DNA from 2 places in the Streptomyces sp. NPDC006339 genome. Region 1 is predicted to be linked to the other one. Evidence: riboswitches for the same ligand, from Rfam matches in the RefSeq annotation. Region 1 holds a riboswitch; the other holds the start of a gene.
The links. Region 1 has a riboswitch for glycine ahead of gcvP (aminomethyl-transferring glycine dehydrogenase). Riboswitches for the same ligand answer to the same signal wherever they lie in the genome.
Positions count from the first base shown of each region.

Region 1 (3,399 bases):
ACGAGGCGTTCGTGGACCTGGAGGCCGGCGGTGTGGCCGACGACAGCGAGAGCGCGCGGGCGGCGGGGGAGCGGCTGCGGCGCGACATCCTGACCACGACCGGTCTGACCGGCTCGGTGGGACTGGCCGGCTCCAAGATGCTCGCGAAGATCGCCTCGGAGGAGGCCAAGCCGGACGGACTCGTGCTGATCGAGCCGGGCACCGAGCGGGAGCTGCTCGGGCCGCGGTCGGTGCGGATCATCCCCGGCATCGGCCCGGCGACCGGTGAGCATCTGCGGCGGGCCGGGATCACCACGGTGGCCGAGGTGGTGGAGGCCGGCGAGGACGAGCTCGTACGGCTCCTGGGGCGGGCGCACGGCGGCTCGCTGTACCGGATGGCCCTCGGGCACGACGACCGCCCCGTGGTGGCCGAGCGGGACGCGAAGTCGGTCTCGGTGGAGGACACCTTCGACGTGGACCTGCACGACCGGCTGCGGATCCGGCTCGAGGTGGAGCGGCTCGCCGAGCGGTGTGTGGCGCGGTTGCGGGGCTCGGGGCACTCGGGGCGGACGATCGTCCTGAAGGTGCGGCGCTACGACTTCTCGACGCTGACCCGGTCGGAGACGCTGCGGGGGCCGACGGACGACCCGGTGGTGGTCAAGGAGGCGGCGGCGCGGCTGCTCGACCTGGTGGACACGACGGGCGGGGTGCGGCTGCTCGGGGTCGGGGTGAGCGGCCTCGCCGACTACACGCAGGAGGACCTGTTCGCGCAGGCGGAGGCGGAACAGGCACGGACGGAGGCGGAGCGGACGGAGGCGGAGCGCGTGGCCCGGGAGCCGGGGGAGACGGCGGTGCCCGAGGCGGCTGCCGCCACCGTGCCGGCCGCGCCGGCGACGGCCACCGAGACCGCGGAGCGGCGCTGGGCGGCCGGGCACGACGTGCGGCACGCCGTCTACGGGCCGGGCTGGGTGCAGGGCAGCGGGGTCGGGCGGGTCACCGTCCGGTTCGAGGAGCCGGGCTCGGCGCCCGGCCGCGTCCGGACGTTCCCGGTCGACGATCCGGACCTGGAGCCCTCCGATCCGCTGCCGCTGGTCCCGGGAGGGGCGACGGGAGCGGTGGCCTGAGCCGCGCGGCCCGGGTGGGCCGGGGTGCTCAGGCGGCCGTCAGGACTCCTCCTGGCCCGCCAGACGGCCGAAGTCGCGGTCCGGGATGTCCTGGGGGACGGCGGGCAGCGCGAGGCTGTAGTGGCGGTAGAGCTGGAGTTCCTGTTCCGGGGACAGGTGGCGGCCGACACCGAAGTCGGGGGCGTCCTTGATCAGGGAGCGCTCGTACGGGATGTGGAGGGCGTCGCCCACCATTTCGCTCGGCTCCAGGGGGACGAAGGCGTCGCGGCTGAAAAGGCCAGTGCGGACGGCGGCCCATTCGGGGACTCCGGTGGCGTCGTCCAGATACACCTCGTCCACCGTGCCGATCTTGTTCCCGTTCCGGTCGTAGGCCTTGCGGCCGATCAGGCTGCGCGGATCGATATCGGTCTGCACGGTCCCTCCAACAGGTCGCAACGGCTCTACACCCCTACGAAAGTGCACATCTGGGATGTCGGCCACTTGAGCGACGGAGAGAAGGAACGGCGCTGGTAGGCTGGCTGTGGCTGTCGACCCCGCGCGGGAGAGTCCTCCGGAGAAACCTTTCGGAGGCGCCGAAGGAGCAAATCCTCCCCGGAATCTCTCAGGCCCCTGTACCGCGCGGACGAGGTCACTCTGGAAAGCAGGGCGGGCGTCGACGGCATCCGCTCTCACCGACGGTGAAAGCCGGTCCTCCGCGAGGCGGGCCGGTGAAGCTCTCAGGTTTGGATGACAGAGGGGGAGGCCGTCCGGGCACCCGCGCCGTGGTGCCCCTCGCAGGTCGTGACGACCAGGAGGCCCCCGCACATGACCGCCAACCGCACTCCGCTCTCCGAGCTCGAGCAGGGCATCCCCTTCGAGCAGCGGCACATCGGACCCGACGCCGAGGCGCGGGCCAAGATGCTCGCCCAGGTCGGTTACGGCTCCCTGGACGAGCTGACCGCCGCGGCCGTACCGGACGTCATCAAGAACGCCGAGGCCCTGAGCCTGCCGGCCGCCCGCACCGAGGCCGAGGTCCTGGCCGAACTGCGCGCCCTCGCCGACCGCAACCAGGTCCTGGCGCCGATGATCGGCCTCGGCTACTACGGCACCTTCACCCCGCCGGTGATCCTCCGCAACGTGATGGAGAACCCGGCCTGGTACACCGCCTACACGCCGTACCAGCCGGAGATCTCGCAGGGCCGTCTGGAGGCGCTGCTCAACTTCCAGACCGTCGTCGCCGACCTGACCGGCCTGCCCACCTCCGGCGCCTCCCTCCTCGACGAGGGCACCGCCGCCGCCGAGGCCATGGCGCTGTCCCGCCGGGTCGGCAAGGTCAAGAACGGTGTCTTCCTCGTCGACGCCGACGCCCTGCCGCAGACCATCGCCGTCATCGAGACCCGCGCCGAGCCGACCGGCGTCGAGGTCGTCGTCGCCGACCTGTCCGCCGGCATCCCGGCCGAGGTCGCCGAGCGCGGCGTCTTCGGCGTGCTCCTCCAGTACCCGGGCGCCTCCGGTGCGATCCGCGACATCAAGCCGGTGATCGACCAGGCCCACGAGCTCGGCGCGATCGTCACCGTCGCCGCCGACCTGCTCGCGCTCACCCTGCTGGCCTCGCCCGGCTCGCTCGGCGCCGACATCGCCGTCGGCACCACCCAGCGCTTCGGCGTCCCGATGGGCTTCGGCGGCCCGCACGCCGGCTACATGGCCGTCCAGGACAAGCACGCCCGCTCCCTGCCCGGCCGTCTCGTCGGCGTCTCCGTCGACGCCGACGGCAACAGGGCCTACCGCCTGGCCCTGCAGACCCGCGAGCAGCACATCCGCCGCGAGAAGGCCACCAGCAACATCTGTACGGCGCAGGTGCTCCTCGCCGTCATGGCCGGCATGTACGCCGTCTACCACGGCCCGGACGGCCTGAAGCAGATCGCGCGGCGCACCCACCGCTACGCCGCGATCCTCGCCGCCGGTCTGCGCGCCGGAGGCGTCGAGCTCACCCAGGGCGCCTTCTTCGACACCCTCACCGCCCGCGTCCCGGGCCGCGCCGACGCCGTCGTCGCCGCCGCCCGCGAGGCCGGCGTCAACCTCTACCGGGTCGACGCCGACCACGTCTCGATGTCCTGCGACGAGACGACGACCCGCGCCCACCTGGCCGCCGTCTGGACCGCGTTCGGCGTCACCGCCGACGTCGAGGCCCTGGACGCCGACACCGAGGACGCGCTGCCCGCCGACGCGCTGCGCACCGACGCGTACCTGACCCACCCGGTCTTCCACGCGCACCGCTCCGAGACCTCGATGCTGCGCTACCTGCGCAAGCTGGCCG
Region 1 is NZ_JBEXQW010000022.1:121,545-124,943, reverse strand. It holds gene ABZ135_RS19665 (DNA polymerase IV) at 1-1,103, shown strand, start outside; gene ABZ135_RS19660 (PRC-barrel domain-containing protein) at 1,143-1,517, opposite strand; glycine riboswitch at 1,632-1,730, shown strand; gene gcvP (aminomethyl-transferring glycine dehydrogenase) at 1,908-3,399, shown strand, end outside.

Region 2 (3,399 bases), on a different contig from region 1:
TTGGGCAGGGGCACCCACACGGGGCTGCGGCCGAGGACCTCGACCAGCCTGCCTCCGGCGGCGGGGTTGCCGAGCGAGGCGGCCAGTACTTCCTCGAGCTCATTGCCCGGCCACGTCACGTCCACGGTTCTCGTCGTCCCCTTCCGGCACACGGTGCGGTGGCCTGGTCCGCCGGACAGGCCATAGGCACCTTAATGGCGGCTCGCCGCCCCTGTGACCGAAAAGGACGCCGGAGGAGCGGGAGTGGTTCACGCCACGTCGCGGAATCCGATCCTGCGCAGGGCGTCGGCGGCGTCCCGGTCGAGCAGGGTGACCGAGGCGCAGCCGGGCGGCAGGGCGCCGCTCTCGGCGGTGCGCACCAGGCGGCCGACGGCGCGGCGGTGCCGGGCGAAGGCGTAGCCGGAGACGCCGCGGCCGCGGGAGCGCTGGCCGGCGCGGGCGGTGTCGGGGTCGACGTCGAGCAGGATCAGGTGCAGGGCGGCGCCGCGCCGCCGGGCCTCGCGGGCGAGCCAGCCGCGGACCCAGGACTGGGTGCCGCAGTCGTGGACGATCACCCCGGCGCCGGAGCGCAGGGCGCGGCGGAGGCCCGCGTAGTGCGCGAGGCGGGCGAGGGGGCGCCACAGGGCGTACGGCAGGAAGCGGGGCAGCCGGGCCTCCCAGCGCTCGCGGGTGTGCTGGGAGTCGATGGCGCGGCCCTCGGCGGCGCGGCTCATGAGCGTCGACTTGCCCGCGCCGGGCAGTCCGGAGACCACCACGACGTCGCCGGCGGCGAAGGTCAGCACGCGGGGGCTGCGGCCGCCGCGCTCGCGCAGGTCGCGCAGCAGCCGGGCCCGGCGCCGGCTTCTGACCCGCTCGCGGGCGCGGGCCCGCGCGGCCGCCCGCTGAAGAGGTATCCCCGTATGCGGCGCGTAGGCGCCGGTGCGCTGGATGGTCATCGTCTGCTCCCCCTGTCGGGCCTGCCGGGACCCTGCCCACGAAGTGTAAAGAAACGGTAATGGGACACAAGCGATTTGCCCGGCGGACCCGCCGTGCAATGATGAGCGCGCCACGCGCTCGCCGCAGCGCGCACAACCGCATATCGGCCGCTCGAATCCGCGCGGGAGAGTCCCGGTCGCCAGGCGCAGTCGCGCCGCGCGTCCGGGCGCCGAAGGAGCAAGAACCTCCCTTGAATCTCTCAGGCCCCGTACCGCGTGGATGAGGCAGATCTGAAAAGCGGGCCGCACCGTGTCGCGGCCCCACCCAAGGTGCAAGCCGGGGATGCCCTCGGTGAACCTCTCAGGTTCCATGACAGATGGGGAGGATCGTCCTCACCGTCATGTCACGTCGTGCCCCGCACGCCCTGGGACCCGGGAGCCACCCCATGAGCACTGCCCCCCGCCTGACCGCCCTCGACGCGCTGCACCGTTCGCTGGGCGCGACCATGACCGACTTCGCCGGCTGGGACATGCCACTGCGCTACGGCAGCGAGCGGGACGAGCACAACGCCGTCCGCACCCGGGCGGGCCTCTTCGACCTGTCCCACATGGGCGAGATCACCGTCTCCGGCCCGCAGGCCGTGGACCTCCTGGACTACGCGCTGGTCGGCAACATCTCCACGGTGGGCAACGGCCGCGCCCGCTACACGATGATCTGCCAGGAGGACGGCGGCATCCTCGACGACCTGATCGTGTACCGGCTCCAGGAGCAGGAGTACATGGTCGTCGCCAACGCCTCCAACGCCCAGGTCGTCCTCGACGCCCTCACCGAGCGCTCCGAGGGCTTCGACGCCGAGGTCCGCGACGACCGCGACGCGTACGCGCTGATCGCCGTCCAGGGCCCGGAGTCCCCCGGCATCCTGAAGTCCCTCACCGACGCCGACCTGGACGGTCTGAAGTACTACGCGGGTCTGCCCGGCACCGTCGCGGGCGTGCCCGCGCTGATCGCCCGGACCGGCTACACCGGCGAGGACGGCTTCGAGCTGTTCCTGAAGCCGGAGCACGCCGAGGGCGTGTGGAAGGCGCTGACCGAGGCGGGCGCGGGCGTCGGCCTGATCCCCTGCGGCCTGTCCTGCCGTGACACGCTCCGCCTGGAGGCGGGCATGCCGCTGTACGGCCACGAGCTGACCACCTCGCTCACCCCGTTCGACGCGGGCCTCGGCCGGGTCGTGAAGTTCGAGAAGACCACCAACGAGGGCCGCTTCGTCGGCCGCGAGGCGCTCGAGAAGGCCGCCGAGCGCGCCGAGACCGCCCCGCCGCGCAAGCTGGTCGGTCTGATCGCCGAGGGCCGCCGGGTCCCGCGCGCCGGCATGTCCGTCGTGGCGAACGGCGAGGTGATCGGTGAGATCACGTCCGGCGCGCCGTCCCCGACCCTGGGCAAGCCGATCGCCATGGCCTACGTGGACGCCGCCTTCGCCGCGCCCGGCACCGAGGGCGTCGGCGTGGACATCCGGGGCACCCACGAGCCGTACGAGGTCGTGGCGCTGCCGTTCTACAAGCGTCAGAAGTGACAGGCGACTGACAGGGATAGGCCAGAAGTGACGTTTCCCTCAGCGATTCGTCTCATTCTGCATCTCACCTCGCAAGACCCACGTTCATCAGCACTCCCCCGATCCAGGAGAATCAGGTCATGAGCAACCCCCAGCAGCTTCGCTACAGCAAGGAGCACGAGTGGCTGTCGGCCGTCGAGGACGGCGTCGCCACGGTCGGCATCACCGAGCACGCGGCGAACGCCCTCGGCGACGTCGTCTACGTGCAGCTCCCGAACGTCGGTGACACGATCACCGCGGGCGAGTCCTGTGGCGAGCTGGAGTCCACGAAGTCCGTCAGCGACCTGTACGCCCCGGTGACCGGCGAGGTCGTGGAGGCCAACCAGGACGTCGTCGACGACCCCTCGCTGGTGAACTCCGCCCCGTTCGAGGGTGGCTGGCTGTTCAAGGTGCGCATCGAGGCCGAGCCGGAGGACCTGCTCACCGCCGACGAGTACACCGCCTTCACCGCCGGCTAACCGAGACCCCCCAGGGATCGAAACATGTCGCTTCTGAACACCCCTCTCCACGAGCTGGACCCGGACGTCGCCGCCGCCGTCGACGCCGAGCTCCGCCGCCAGCAGTCCACCCTCGAGATGATCGCCTCGGAGAACTTCGCTCCGGTCGCGGTCATGGAGGCCCAGGGCTCGGTCCTCACCAACAAGTACGCCGAGGGCTACCCGGGCCGCCGCTACTACGGCGGCTGCGAGCACGTCGACGTGGCCGAGCAGATCGCGATCGACCGGATCAAGGACCTGTTCGGCGCCGAGTACGCCAACGTGCAGCCCCACTCCGGCGCCTCCGCCAACCAGGCCGCCCTCTTCGCGATCGCCCAGCCGGGCGACACGATCCTCGGCCTGGACCTGGCCCACGGCGGCCACCTCACCCACGGCATG
Region 2 is NZ_JBEXQW010000017.1:111,276-114,674, reverse strand. It holds gene ABZ135_RS16285 (enhanced serine sensitivity protein SseB) at 1-125, opposite strand, end outside; gene ABZ135_RS16280 (AAA family ATPase) at 249-935, opposite strand; glycine riboswitch at 1,088-1,199, shown strand; gene gcvT (glycine cleavage system aminomethyltransferase GcvT) at 1,361-2,485, shown strand; gene gcvH (glycine cleavage system protein GcvH) at 2,605-2,982, shown strand; gene glyA (serine hydroxymethyltransferase) at 3,007-3,399, shown strand, end outside.
Region 2: linked by a shared signal. The riboswitch ahead of gcvT (glycine cleavage system aminomethyltransferase GcvT) and the one ahead of gcvP (aminomethyl-transferring glycine dehydrogenase) in region 1 are both predicted to bind glycine.